Aquibium microcysteis: one gene and its partner. The protein of the gene in region 2 interacts with the protein of the main gene of each other region in a pairwise test. Links are inferred from orthologs where the notes say so. Each region holds a gene or a part of one and is shown on either strand. Other genes may lie near its edges.

Region 1 (6,073 bases), 2.0 Mb from region 2 along the record:
CAACGGCGCCGGTCTCGCCATGGCGACCATGGACATCATCAAGCTCTACGGCGCCGAACCGGCCAATTTCTGCGACGTCGGCGGCGGCGCCGGCAAGGAGAAGGTCGCGGCCGCCTTCAAGATCATCACCGCCGATCCGGCCGTGAAGGGCATCCTGGTCAACATCTTCGGCGGCATCATGAAGTGCGACGTCATCGCCGAGGGCGTCATCGCCGCGGTGAAGGAGGTCGGGCTGAAGGTTCCGCTGGTGGTGCGACTCGAAGGCACCAACGTCGACCTCGGCAAGAAGATCATCAACGAGAGCGGCCTCAACGTCATCTCGGCCGACGATCTCGACGACGCGGCGAAGAAGATCGTCGCGGCCGTGCAGGGCTGACAGGTATGCGTCGGGCGGCGGTCGCGGGGCTTCTGGCTTTCTCCAGCCTCTGCCCTGCCGCCGCCGCCGACTACGACACCGCCTTCGTGGACGCCTTCGCCGATGCCTGCGTGCCCCAGCGCATGAGCTATCCGGGCACGCTCGACACCGCGCGGGCGGCGGGCTGGCGCGACGTCGGGCGGACCGCGAACCCCGAACTCGACGTGATGATGGGGAAATCGGAAGAAGCCGCCGCGGATCCCGAACTGAAGGGGACGTTCGAGTACGCGATCCTGACGAAGCCCGTGCAGGATCAGGACCATTTTCTCGTCGTCAGCCGGGCGTCCTTCGTCATCGACGAGGACGAGGACCCGCCGAACCCCTGGGTCTATATCGGCTGCTATCTCTACAATTTCGATGCCACGGCCCCGATCGGTCCCGGCCCGTTGAGCGCCCTGCTCCAGAAGCCGGTGTCGAACCGCCATTCCGACGAGACCCTGACGAGCTACGTCTGGGGTCCGCCCTGCCCGATGCCGCGCACCGGCGACACCTACCTGACCTTCATTCCCGAAGGCAGCCCCCACGCGGTCACGACCGGCTTCTCCGGCCTCATGCTGAAGTTCGAGACCTCCGAGCCCGACCCGGGCGAGATCGTGCCGGAAACCTATTGCTGACGCGCCGTCCGGGAGCGGCACCCGAAGCCGCTGCCCGCCTCGCCCGAAGCTTTTGCTTGCACATCGGTCCTACACGGATTATGTGCTCCACATAATCCGTGTAGGACCTCGTGACCAAGAACCTCACCCTCGCCATCGACGACGACCTGCTCGACAAGGCGCGGGTTCTGGCGGCCATGCGCCGCACGACGGTGAACGCGATGGTGCGCGGCTTCCTCGAACGCGAGATCGAGCGGGAGACGCTGCATGCGACGCGCGCGGAGGCCTGGAGCCGGATGTACCAGGTCGCAGACGCCGATGCTTTCCGGCGGGAACACCGCCTGAGGGACGGTGAGCGGCTGTTCGATCGCGAACTCTTCTACGAGGAGGTCATGCGTGAACGCGGCCTTCTTTGATACCAACATCCTCGTCTATGCCGCCGACACGGCCTGTCCGGACACGCGGAAGAGAGACCACGCCCGCCAGCTGATGCAGTCGCGCGAAATCACCATCTCGACGCAGGTGATGATGGAGTTCTACGGTGTGCTGCGCCGGAAGCTGGCCTACGGCCCGGACGTGGCCACGCAGTGGATCGAGACGCTGCAGGACGAACATGTGGTCAGCCTGGACGCAGCCGGCGTCGTCCATGCGATCAAGCTGGCGCGACGCTACGACATCTCGCATTGGGATGGGCTCGTCCTGACGGCCACGGAGCGGGCCGGTCTCTCCGTTCTCTACACCGAGGACCTCAACCACGGCCAATCCTATGGCTCCGTGCGGGTCTGCAATCCGTTCATTCAAGACTTCTTAGCTTAGGTTCGAAGGGAAGACTGCCCCATGTCCATCCTCGTCAACAAAGACACCAAGGTTCTCGTCCAGGGCCTGACCGGCAAGACCGGCACCTTCCATACGGAGCAGGCGCTGGCCTATCACGGCACGCAGATGGTCGGCGGCATCCACCCCAAGAAGGGCGGCGAGACCTGGACGGGATCCAAGGGCGAGACGCTGCCGATCTTCGCTTCGGTCGCCGAGGCCAGGGACCGCACGGGCGCGACCGCCTCGGTGGTCTACGTGCCGCCGGCAGGCGCGGCCGAAGCCATCATCGAGGCGATCGACGCCGAGATCCCGCTGATCGTCTGCATCACCGAGGGCATTCCGGTCATGGACATGGTGAAGGTCAAGGCCCGGCTCGACCGCTCGACCTCGCGCCTCATCGGCCCGAACTGCCCCGGCATCGTGACTCCGAACGAATGCAAGATCGGCATCATGCCCGGCAATATCTTCCGCAAGGGCTCCGTCGGCGTTGTCTCGCGCTCGGGAACGCTTACCTATGAGGCGGTCTTCCAGACGTCGAATGCCGGCCTCGGCCAGTCGACGGCCGTCGGCATCGGCGGCGACCCGGTGAAGGGCACGGAGTTCATCGACATGCTCGAAATGTTCCTCGCCGACGACGAGACCCAGTCGATCATCATGATCGGCGAGATCGGCGGTTCGGCCGAGGAGGACGCCGCCCAGTTCCTCAAGGACGAGGCGAAGAAGGGCCGCAGGAAGCCGATGGCGGGCTTCATCGCCGGCCGCACGGCACCGGCCGGCCGCACCATGGGCCATGCCGGCGCGGTGATCTCGGGCGGCAAGGGCGGCGCGGAAGACAAGATCGCGGCCATGGAATCGGCCGGCATCCGCGTCTCGCCGTCGCCGGCCCGGCTGGGTCAGACGCTGCTCGAGGCGCTCAAGGGCTGAGCCGCACGCAATGGCCGGCCGCGCGAGCGGCCGGTGACGCCTGGGGGCAGGAAAGGGCGGGCGACCGCCGAGGAAACAGCGGCACGACCGCCGCACCAAGAAGGAGACGGGGCGAAGCGCTCCGGCAAGGCACGACAATGGCACGGCAGGATCAGGCCAACGACCAGTTTTCCCTCACCTCGTTCCTCTATGGCGGCAACGCCGACTACATCGAAGAACTCTACGCCTCCTGGCAGGACGACCCGGATTCGGTCGATGCCGAATGGCGCGACTTCTTCGGTGCGCTGAAGGACGATGCGGGCGACATCCGCAGGAACGCCCGCGGCGCCTCCTGGCAGCGCGCCAACTGGCCGCTGAAGGCCAATGGCGAACTCGTCTCGGCGCTCGACGGCGACTGGGGCACGGTCGAGAAGCATTTCGACAAGCGCACCCGCGAGAAGGCGGCCACGGCCGGCAAGACGGTTTCGGAAGCCGACGTGCATCGCGCCACCCGCGATTCCGTCCGCGCGATCATGATGATCCGCGCCTTCCGCATGCGCGGCCACCTGCACGCCAATCTCGATCCGCTCGGCGTCGCCAAGCCGCAGGAGGACTACAACGAACTGTCGCCGGAGAATTACGGCTTCACCGAGGCCGATCTCGACCGGCCGATCTTCATCGACAACGTGCTGGGGCTCGAATTCGCGACCATCCGGCAGATGCTCGACATCCTGCAGCGGACCTACTGCTCGACACTGGGCGTCGAGTTCATGCACATCTCCAACCCCGAGGAGAAGGCCTGGATCCAGGAACGCATCGAGGGGCCGGACAAGGGCATCGAGTTCACCGCCAACGGCAAGAAGGCCATCCTGCACAAGCTGATCGAGGCCGAAGGCTTCGAGCAGTTCATCGACGTCAAGTACAAGGGCACCAAGCGTTTCGGCCTCGACGGCGGCGAGGCGCTGATCCCGGCGCTCGAGCAGATCATCAAGCGCGGCGGCAACATGGGCCTGAAGGAGATCGTGCTCGGCATGGCCCATCGCGGCCGGCTGAACGTGCTCACCCAGGTGATGGGCAAGCCGCACCGCGCCGTCTTCCACGAGTTCAAGGGCGGCTCCTTCGCCCCCGACGACGTCGAGGGCTCGGGCGACGTGAAGTACCATCTCGGCGCCTCGTCCGACCGTGAGTTCGACGGCAACAAGGTCCACCTGTCGCTGACCGCCAACCCCTCGCATCTCGAGATCGTCAACCCGGTCGTCATGGGCAAGGCGCGCGCCAAGCAGGACCAGGTCTTCGGACGCAAGCGCGAGGAGGTGATCCCGCTGGAGGAGCGTGCCAAGGTGCTGCCGCTGCTCCTGCACGGCGACGCGGCTTTCGCCGGCCAGGGCGTGGTGGCGGAGTGCCTCGGCCTCTCGGGCCTGCGCGGCCACCGGGTGGGTGGCACGCTGCACTTCATCATCAACAACCAGATCGGCTTCACGACCAACCCGCGCTTCTCGCGCTCCTCGCCCTATCCGTCGGACGTCGCCAAGATGATCGAGGCGCCGATCTTCCACGTCAACGGCGACGATCCCGAAGCGGTGGTCTATGCCGCAAAGGTCGCGACCGAGTTCCGGATGAAGTTCCAGAAGCCGGTCGTCATCGACATGTTCTGCTATCGCCGCTTCGGCCACAACGAGGGCGACGAGCCGGCCTTCACGCAGCCGCTGATGTACAAGAAGATCCGGTCGCATCCCTCGACCGTCCAGATCTACTCGCAGAAGCTGATCGCCGAGAAGCTGGTGACCCAGGAGGAGGTCGACCAGATGAAGGCCGAGTGGCGCGCCCATCTGGAGACCGAGTTCGAGTCCGGCCAGGCCTACAAGCCCAACAAGGCCGACTGGCTGGACGGAGCCTGGTCGGGCCTGCGCAGCGCCGACAACCAGGACGAACAGCGCCGCGGCAAGACCGCCGTGCCGACGAAGACGCTGAAGGAGATCGGCCGCAAGCTGACCGACATCCCGAAGGACTTCGAGGTCCATCGGACCATCGGCCGCTTCATCGAGAACCGCCGCCAGGCGATCGAAACCGGCGAGGGCATCGACTGGGCCACCGCCGAGTCGCTCGCCTTCGGCTCGATCCTGCTCGAAGGCAACCCGGTGCGCCTGTCGGGCCAGGATTCCGAGCGCGGCACCTTCTCGCAGCGCCATTCGGTGCTCTACGACCAGCGCGACGAGAACCGCTACATCCCGCTCAACAACCTCGGTCCGCAGCAGGCCAACTACGAGGTCATCAACTCGATGCTCTCCGAGGAGGCCGTGCTCGGCTTCGAATACGGCTACTCGCTCGCCGAACCGCGCGCGCTGACGCTGTGGGAAGCGCAGTTCGGCGACTTCGCCAACGGAGCGCAGGTCGTCTTCGACCAGTTCATCTCGTCGGGCGAACGCAAGTGGCTGCGCATGTCGGGCCTCGTCTGCCTGCTGCCGCACGGTTACGAGGGCCAGGGTCCCGAGCACTCGTCGGCCCGCCTCGAGCGCTGGCTGCAGATGTGCGCGGAAGACAACATGCAGGTCGCCAACCTCACGACGCCGGCGAACTACTTCCATGCCCTGCGCCGGCAGCTGAAGCGCGACTTCCGCAAGCCGCTGATCCTGATGACGCCGAAGTCGCTGCTGCGCCACAAGCGCGCGGTCTCGACGCTGGCCGAGATGTCGGGGGAGAGTTCGTTCCACCGCCTGCTGTGGGACGACGCCCAGTACCTGGCCGACCAGCCGATCAAGCTGGTCAAGGACTCCAAGATCCGCCGCGTCGTGATGTGCTCCGGCAAGGTCTATTACGACCTCTACGAGGAGCGCGAGAAGCGCGGCATCGACGACGTCTATCTGCTGCGCGTCGAGCAGCTCTACCCCTTCCCGGCCAAGGCGCTGATCACCGAACTCTCGCGTTTCCGCAACGCCGAGATGGTTTGGTGCCAGGAGGAGCCCAAGAACATGGGGTCCTGGTCCTTCATCGACCCCTACCTGGAATGGGTGCTGGCCCACATCGACGCCAAGCACCAGCGTGTCCGCTACACCGGTCGCCCGGCGGCCGCCTCGCCCGCGACCGGTCTCATGTCGAAGCACCTGGCGCAGCTCGAGGCGTTCCTCGAAGATGCGCTCGGCGAATAGCAAGAACCAGATCCGAAACCCCTTCGAAGGCACGGAAAAACAACCATGGCCACAGAAATCCGCGTCCCCACGCTGGGTGAATCCGTCAGCGAAGCCACGATCGGCAAGTGGTTCAAGCAGGCCGGCGACGCCGTCGCGCAGGACGAGCCGCTGCTCGAACTCGAGACCGACAAGGTGACCCTCGAAGTGCCCGCCCCCGC
Region 2 (7,898 bases):
GCGCGGCGCCCGGCTGGTGGTGATGCAGTGGAACGGCGCCAAGGGGAAGGACAAGCCGATCGCCTTCGTCGGCAAGGGCGTCACCTTCGACACCGGCGGCAATTCCATGAAGCCGGCTTCGGGCATGGAAGACATGAAGGGCGACATGGGCGGTGCTGCAGCCGTCACCGGGCTGATGCACGCGCTTGCCTCCCGAAAGGCGAAGGCGAACGTCGTCGGCATCATCGGCCTCGTCGAGAACGCCGTCGACGGCAATGCCCAGCGGCCGGGCGACATCGTCACCTCGATGTCGGGCCAGACGATCGAGGTTCTGAACACCGACGCCGAGGGGCGCCTCGTGCTGGCCGACGCGCTCTGGTACTGCAACGACCGCTTCGAACCGGCCTTCATGGTCAACCTGGCGACGCTGACGGGCGCCATCATGGTCGCGCTCGGCCAGCACCATGCCGGCCTGTTCTCGAACGACGACGACCTCGCCGGCAAGCTGGCGCAGGCGGGCATGGTCACCGGCGAAAAGCTCTGGCGCATGCCGCTCGGACCCGAATACGACAAGCTGATCGAATCCAAGAACGCCGACATGAAGAACATCGGCGGCCGCTACGGCGGCGCCATCATCGCCGCGCAGTTCCTCCAGCGTTTCGTCAAGGAGACTCCCTGGGCGCATCTGGACATCGCGGGGACCGCGATGGGATCTCCGGCCAGCGACACGAACACGTCCTGGGGATCGGGCTTCGGCGTCCGCCTCCTCGACCGGCTGGTGCGGGACCACTACGAGGCGTGACGGACGTCCTGTTCTACCACCTGACCGAATCGACGCTCGAGGAGGCGCTGCCCGCCCTCGTCGAGCGCTCGCTCGGCCGGGGGTGGAAGGTCGTGATCCAGACCGGCAGCGACGAGCGGCGCGATGCGCTCGACCAGCATCTGTGGACCTTTCGCGACGATTCCTTCATCGGGCACGGGGTCGAGCACGAGCCGCACGCAGCCGATCAGCCGGTGCTGCTCACCTCCGGCGCGGCGAATGCCAACGGCGCCGAGATCCGCTTCCTCGTCGACGGCGCCCGCCCGCCGGACCTGGCCGGCTACCAGCGCGCCGTCTTCATGTTCGACGGTCATGACGAGATGCAGCTGACGCTTGCGAGGCAGGACTGGAAAGCCGTCCGGGCCGCAGGCCACCAGGCGACCTACTGGAAGCAGACCCCGGACGGACGCTGGGAACGCCAGGGCTGACGCTTCGGACGGCGTTGCGGGCGGCTTCCGCCCGGTGCGGCTCCCGGGCTCCGTCGGACTGCAGGTCGTGTGGACATGGCTGCGGGTGCATGGCACACCCTTGCACGACAGACGCGAACGGGTGGCGCATGCGGTTCTTCTTCCTGGTGGTGCTCATGGCCGGTCTTGCGCTCGGCATCGGCTATCCGCTCGCCGTCAGACACGTTCCCGGATACGAGATCGGCGTCTTTCCGCTCTTCGACGGCGACGGCTACCGACGGGCGGACGTCTCGCTCGCCCCGGCCGACGCGCCGGTGCGGGTGCGGCTCGTGATGCAGGTCGCCGAACGGCTGGTGCCGTCCGCCGACCGTCCCGTGTTCCGGATGGTCGTGACCACCGGCGAGCAGCCGGTCTTCGAGCAGTCGGTCACCTTCGCGGGCGTCGAACCGCAGGCTGGGGCGGAGGCCGATTTCCTGTACGAGGACGATCTCGCCACCATCGATCCGGTGAATGGCGACGACCGCTACGTCTTCACGCTCGAGCCGACGGCTGGCGGGGGCGGCGTGTCGCCGTCGCGCGTCGACCTGATCCTCAATGCCGGCGCCTTCGACCTCGATCCGCGGGCCGTTCCCGTCGGCTACGTGCTGATCGTGGTCGGCTTCGTCGGCTTCGTCGCGATGGCGAGGCGCAGGCGCAAGCTCAACCGGCAGAATCCGCCGCCGCCGCGCTGGGGCCGGGGTCCCGAAGACCAGCCGTAGGCACGGCTTCCCGACAACCCTCAGATCTCCGAGAAGTCGCCCGATCGACCCTTGCCGGAAGCGAACCGGGCCGCGCCCGCGCTGCCCTCGGAGCGGAACGTCTCCGCGCTCGCCCATTCGTTGCCGAGCGCCTGCGGCAGGTCGAGCGACCATTGCGCGATGGCCGACAGCCGGTCGGCGCGCATGCAGGCCTGCGGAAACCGTGCCAGCTGGCCGGCGAGTTCCAGTGCGGCCGCGAGCGCCGAGCCGTCCTCGCACAGCCTGTTCGCCAGTCCGATGGCGAGGCATTCCTCCGCCTCGACCTGCCGGCCGGTCAGGATGAGGTCCATCGCCCGGCCATGCCCGACGATGCGCGGCAGCCGCATGGTGCCGCCGTCGATCAGCGGAACGCCCCAGCGGCGGCAGTAGACGCCCATATAGGCCGAGCGCTCCATCACGCGCATGTCGCACCAGAGCGCGAGTTCCATGCCGCCGGCGACCGCCGGACCCGAGATCGCCGCGATGACGGGCTTGGAAAGCGTCAGCCGGGTCGGCCCCATCGGTCCCTTGCGCGGCTGGTCGTCCAGCCCGTCGAACGCGGCATCGAGATGGTGTTTGGCGTACCACGTCTCGTCCATCCCGCCGGACGCGGCCTTCAGGTCGAATCCCGCGCAGAAGGCGCCGGGCACGCCCGTCAGGATCGCCACCTTCGCGCTCTCGTCGCGGTCGAAGGCGATGAAGGCGCGGAACAGTGCATCCGCCATGGCGGGATCGACCGCGTTGCGCGCTTCCGGCCGGTCGATGGTGACGATGGTCACGTCGCCGCGGTTCTCCACCCGTATGGTCATTCCGCCATGCCTTCCTCGTACTCGGCGGAAAGCTCGAGCCAGATTTCCTCCTGGCGCGCGATCGTCGCAGCCAGTTCCGACCGCTCCTTGGCGAGCCGTGTGGCCTTGGCGGGATCCTTCTCGTAGAGCGCCGGATTGGCGAGTTCGTCCTCCACCGCGTCCAGCCGCTTGCGGGTCCGTTCGATCAGCCCCTCGGTGGCGCGGATCTGCTTGGCGAGCGGCTCCAGCGCCGCGCGCCGTGCCGCGGCCTCGCGACGCTTGTCGGCCTTGGACGACTTGTCGGCGTCGCGCTTCTCGCGGCGGTCGCTCGCGCCGCCCGTGACGATGCTGCGGTAGTCGGACATGTCGCCGTCGAAGGGCGCCACCGTCCCGTTGTTCACCAGCCAGAGCCGGTCAGCGGTCGCCTCGATCAGGTGGCGGTCGTGCGAGATCAGGATGACGGCGCCGGGATAGTCGTTGAGGGCGTGGATCAGCGCCTCGCGGCTGTCGATGTCGAGATGGTTGGTCGGCTCGTCGAGGATGAAAAGGTTCGGTCCCTCGAAGGAGGCGAGACCCATCAGGAGCCGCGCCTTCTCGCCGCCCGACAGGTCCTTGGCCGGCGTGTTCATCTTCTCCGTCACGAGGCCCATCTGCGCCACCCGCGCGCGCACCTTGGCCTCGGGCGCGTCCGGCATCAGCCGGCGCACGTGCTCGATGGCGTTCTCCTCCGGCCGGAGGTCGTCGAGCTGGTGCTGCGCGAACATCGCGACCTTGAGTTGCGGCGCGATCGTGATCGATCCGCCGCCCAGCTCCAGCCGTCCGGCGATCAGCTTGGCGAAGGTCGACTTGCCGTTGCCGTTCGAGCCGAGCAGCGCGATGCGGTCGTCGGCGTCGATCCGGAGCGTCAGGTTCTTCAGCACCGGCTTGCCGGGCTGATAGCCGACCGTGCCCTGCTGGATGGCCACGATCGGGGAGGCGACGGTCCTGACCGGCGCGGGGAACGAGAACGGGCGCACGGTCTCGTCGTGCCAGGCGGCGATCGGCTTCATCCGCTCCAGCGCCTTGATGCGCGACTGGGCCTGGCGGGCCTTCGTCGCCTGCGCCCTGAAGCGGTCGACGAAGGACTGCAGATGCTTGCGCTGCGCCTCCTGCTTGACCCGCGCCTTCTCCTGCAGCTCGATCTGCTCGGCGCGCTGGCGCTCGAACTGGTCGTAGCCGCCGCGCCAGAAGGTCAGCTTCTGCTGGTCGAGATGGACGATGCAGTTCACGGCGCGGTTCAGCAGGTCGCGGTCGTGGCTGATCAGGAGCACGGTGTGCGGATATTTCGACACGTAGGATTCCAGCCACAACGTGCCTTCGAGGTCGAGATAGTTGGTCGGCTCGTCGAGCAGAAGCAGGTCGGGTTCCGAGAAAAGCACCGCAGCCAGTGCCACGCGCATGCGCCAGCCGCCGGAGAACGAGGAGGCGGGACGCCGCTGGGCCTCCTCGTCGAAGCCGAGCCCGGCGAGGATGGTCGCCGCCCGCGCCTCCGCCGAATGCGCGTCGATGTCGGCCAGCCGCATGTGGATCTCGGCGATCCGGTGGGCATCGGTCGCCGTCTTCTCCTCCTCCAGAAGCGCAGCACGTTCCTTGTCCGCCTTGAGCACGATGTCGATCAGCGGCTCCTCGGTGCCTGGAGCCTCCTGCGCGACCTGCCCGATGCGGGCGTTGCGCGGCAGGCCGATGGTGCCGGTCTCGGTGGCGAGGTCGCCGGTGATGGCGCGGAACAGCGTGGTCTTGCCGGTGCCGTTGCGCCCGACGAGACCGGCCTTCGCCCCGGCAGGCAGCGCCAGGGAGGCGTGGTCGAGGAGCAGGCGCCCGGCGATGCGCAGCGAGAGGTCGGTGAGCGTGATCATGCCGCGTGTCTAGGCGCCGGCGTGCGGTGCGGCAAGGGGCACGTGTCCGGACGCGGAGGAGGCGGCGCTGCGGCGCCGCCTCCTCCTTGGACCGTTCGACCGGCCGCGGCTAGCGGGACGCCGTCTGGCCGATCAGGCGACAGAGCGCGAGAAGATCCCGGTCGTATCCGGACGGGTTGGCCGTGACCTCGTCGCAGCGCCGCTTGTAGCGGCTGAGTTCGGCGTTCGACATGCCGGCGACGATCGATTCGGGCGTGGCACCCGGCTGCCCCGGCGTGCCCGGGTTGCCGGGCGTGCCCGGCGACCCCGGGCTGCCCGGGGTCCCGCCGATGGAGACGCCGATCCCGGCACCGACGCCGCTGCCGCCGCCGATGGTCGCGCCCGCACCGGCGTTGACGCCGCTGCCCCCGCCGATCGACGCGCCCGCTCCTGCATTGACGCCGCCGCTGCCGCCGATGGAAGCGCCGGCTCCGGCGTCGACGCCGCTGCCGCCCCCGATCGAGGCGCCGGCCCCGGCGTTCACGCCACCCGAGCCGCCGACCGATGCGGCCGCGCCGGCGTCGACGCCGCCGCTCCCGATTCCGACGCCGGCACCGACCCCGATGCCACCGATGCCGACGCCGACACCCGCGCCGACTCCGTCCGCATGCGCAGGCATGGTTGCCATCGCCGCAGCGAGGGCCATTGCCGAAAAGGTTGAAGTCATTGCTGCAAACCGGATCATCTCAAGCTCCTCCGTTGCCAATATTTTACAACCGACGGTGTCATTCCGTCGTGATAGCAATCGGAGTCTCGGCGAATGGTTCCAGGCAGATAAGACGAACGTTAACGGTTCGAGCCGTCGATACTTCGAAGGCAGGATGTGGGACTGCGAACCACTTCAGGCGAACTGACGACCTTCCTCGGTGCGCTGGAAATAGATCATGTCGAGAGAGGGAGGTTCCTTGCCGAGCAGGGACAGGATGGTGTGCGCCTGCCCGCGGTGGTGGGTCTGGTGGTTGAAAAAGTGCGTCAGGGCGGGCGCCAGCCGCTGGCTCACCCTGCGCATGTCGGTGACCGTGATGTAGGTGAAGCGACCGGCGAGCGCGGCGTCGTCGAGCGTCTCGATCCATCCGGTGATCCGCTCGTCCTCGGCTTCGCGCGCCAGCCGCAAGGGGCCGAGATTCGGGTGCACGATCGCGTCGAGCGCCCGCGGCGCTTCCCCCTCCGCGGTGAACCGCTTGAGCCAGATGCGGTCGGCGACCAGGATATGGTTCAGCGTTCCCGTCATGGACCTGAAGAACGCCCCGACGTCACGGGCGAACGCCTCGTCGGTGAGCTCGGCGGCGGCGTCGTAGAGCTGGCCGTTGGCCCAACGGTTGTAGGCGGCGAGCATCCGGAAATGGGGCTTCATCATCTTTTCTTTTTCGGCGAAACAGGCTCAATTCCGCTCCTGATACCATCCGTGGAGGACCCGTTCCAATGGCCATTCTGCTCTATGACCTGGTAGGCGCGGACGCCGGCCGGCCCTTCAGCCCGCATTGCTGGAAGGTGGCGATGGCGCTGGCCCACAAGGGCCTCCCGTTCACCTCCATGCCGGCGCCCTTCACGCGCATCCCGACCATCGAGGGCGGCGCGACGAAGATCGTGCCGCTGATCCGCGACGGCGACACGCTGGTGTCGGACTCCTTCGACATCGCGCTCTATCTCGAGGAGGCCTATCCGGATCGCCCGACGCTTTTCGGGGGCGAGGGCGGCAAGGCGATGGCGCGGTTCGTGGAACGCTGGTCCCAGCTCACCATCCATTCCTATCTCGGCGCGGCGATCCTGATGGACATCCACGACTGCCTGGCGCCCGAGGACCAGGCGCATTTCCGCCGCACCCGCGAGCCGCGTTTCGGCAAGCCGATCGAGGAGGTCCCCCTCGACCGCGACGCGCGGCTGGCCGGGTTCCGCGCCTCGCTCGAGCCGCTGCGCAGCATGCTGTCCTACCAGCCCTTCATCGGCGGCGCCTCGCCGCTCTTTGCGGACTACATCGTCTTCGGCGCCTTCCAGTTCGCCCGCGTCGTCTCGTCCTACCAGCCGCTCGCGGCCGACGATCCGATCCGCGCCTGGTTCGAGCGCTGCCTGGCCCTCCACGACGGCCTCGGCGCCCGGGTGCCCGCCGCCGCCTGACGGCCACACCCCGCTTCACCATGCACCGCGCAAACCCTTGGCATTCGTCAGGGCGGACGGTATAGAGCCGCGACTTTCCCGATTGGACAGATGAAGGAACTGACGATGGCGATCGAACGCACTTTCTCGATGATCAAGCCCGACGCGACGCGGCGCAACCTGACCGGCGCGATCACCAAGATGCTCGAGGACGCGGGCCTGCGCGTCGTCGCGTCCAAGCGGGTCTGGATGAGCCTGCGCGAGGCCGAAGGCTTCTACGCCGTCCACAAGGAGCGTCCCTTCTTCCAGGAACTGACCGAGTTCATGTCCTCGGGTCCGACGATCGTCCAGGTGCTCGAAGGCGAGAACGCCATCGCGAAGAACCGCGAAGTGATGGGCGCCACCAATCCGACCAATGCCGCCGAAGGCACCATCCGCAAGGTGCACGCCCTGTCGATCGGCGAGAACTCCGTTCATGGCTCCGATGCGCCGGAGACGGCCGCCCAGGAGATCAAGTACTGGTTCGCCGACATCGAGATCGTCGGCTGATCCGTCCCGCCGGCTTCACCGGCGGCCGATCACGTACTGACAGGCCGCCGGGAGGCGGCCTGTGTCGTTTGGAAGCCAGTCGCGTCAGGCCGACAGACGCTCGTGCTCTCCCCGGTCCGGCGTGCGCTGGGTGCCGCTGGCCCTGACGAAGCGCTCGAACTCCGCCGCCGGCAGCGCCGGCGCATAGAGATATCCCTGGAAGCCGCCGCAGCCGGCCGAGAGCAGGAAGTCCTGCTGGCTCGTCGTCTCGACGTGTTCGGCCACGACGTGAAGCCGCAGAGTCTCGGCGATGGCCAGGATCGTGCGGACCAGATCCCGGTCCTCCTCGGACTTGTCGATCTCGGCGACGAAGCTGCCGTCGATCTTCACCTCGTCGAAGGGCAGGCGCTTCAGCCGCGACAGCGATGAATAGCCGGTGCCGAAATCGTCGAGCGAGAAGCGCACGCCGAGTGCCTTCAGCTTTGCCATCTTGTGGCCCATCGCGGCGAGGTCGCCCGCCGTCACATGCTCCGTGAACTCGAGCGTCAGCAGCGAGGCGTCGACGCCGTGGC

Evidence for each region. Proteins that work in one complex are often made in the same cells at the same time.
Region 1: the proteins of IAI54_RS28505 (region 2) and IAI54_RS18975 interact in binary tests that used the Escherichia coli proteins (3 or more experiments, as listed by UniProt). The link is inferred for Aquibium microcysteis from one-to-one orthologs.

Annotation. Positions count from the first base shown.
Region 1 is NZ_CP061080.1:4,062,035-4,068,107, forward strand. Bases 2,517-6,073 are described here. They hold IAI54_RS18975 (2-oxoglutarate dehydrogenase E1 component), read left to right. Parts: upstream 2,517-2,885; coding sequence 2,886-5,873; downstream 5,874-6,073. Other genes in these bases: sucD (succinate--CoA ligase subunit alpha), read left to right, coding at 2,517-2,748; odhB (2-oxoglutarate dehydrogenase complex dihydrolipoyllysine-residue succinyltransferase), read left to right, coding at 5,919-6,073. Outside these bases: sucC (ADP-forming succinate--CoA ligase subunit beta), read left to right, coding at 1-376; IAI54_RS18955 (hypothetical protein), read left to right, coding at 382-1,029; IAI54_RS18960 (hypothetical protein), read left to right, coding at 1,140-1,424; IAI54_RS18965 (PIN domain-containing protein), read left to right, coding at 1,405-1,824; more of sucD, read left to right, coding at 1,846-2,516. UniProt on the Escherichia coli protein: E1 component of the 2-oxoglutarate dehydrogenase (OGDH) complex which catalyzes the decarboxylation of 2-oxoglutarate, the first step in the conversion of 2-oxoglutarate to succinyl-CoA and CO(2).
Region 2 is NZ_CP061080.1:6,050,868-6,058,765, forward strand. What follows is about bases 2,227-5,091. They hold IAI54_RS28505 (ABC-F family ATP-binding cassette domain-containing protein), read right to left. Parts: upstream 4,666-5,091; coding sequence 2,788-4,665; downstream 2,227-2,787. Other genes in these bases: IAI54_RS28500 (crotonase/enoyl-CoA hydratase family protein), read right to left, coding at 2,227-2,791; IAI54_RS28510 (hypothetical protein), read right to left, coding at 4,775-5,091. Outside these bases: IAI54_RS28485 (leucyl aminopeptidase), read left to right, coding at 1-781; IAI54_RS28490 (DNA polymerase III subunit chi), read left to right, coding at 778-1,227; IAI54_RS28495 (hypothetical protein), read left to right, coding at 1,356-1,964; more of IAI54_RS28500, read right to left, coding at 1,985-2,226; more of IAI54_RS28510, read right to left, coding at 5,092-5,323; IAI54_RS28515 (hypothetical protein), read left to right, coding at 5,322-5,558; IAI54_RS28520 (DinB family protein), read right to left, coding at 5,546-6,058; IAI54_RS28525 (glutathione S-transferase family protein), read left to right, coding at 6,127-6,819; ndk (nucleoside-diphosphate kinase), read left to right, coding at 6,925-7,347; IAI54_RS28535 (putative bifunctional diguanylate cyclase/phosphodiesterase), read right to left, coding at 7,432-7,898. UniProt on the Escherichia coli protein: Genetic data indicate it may be involved in ribosome assembly or function.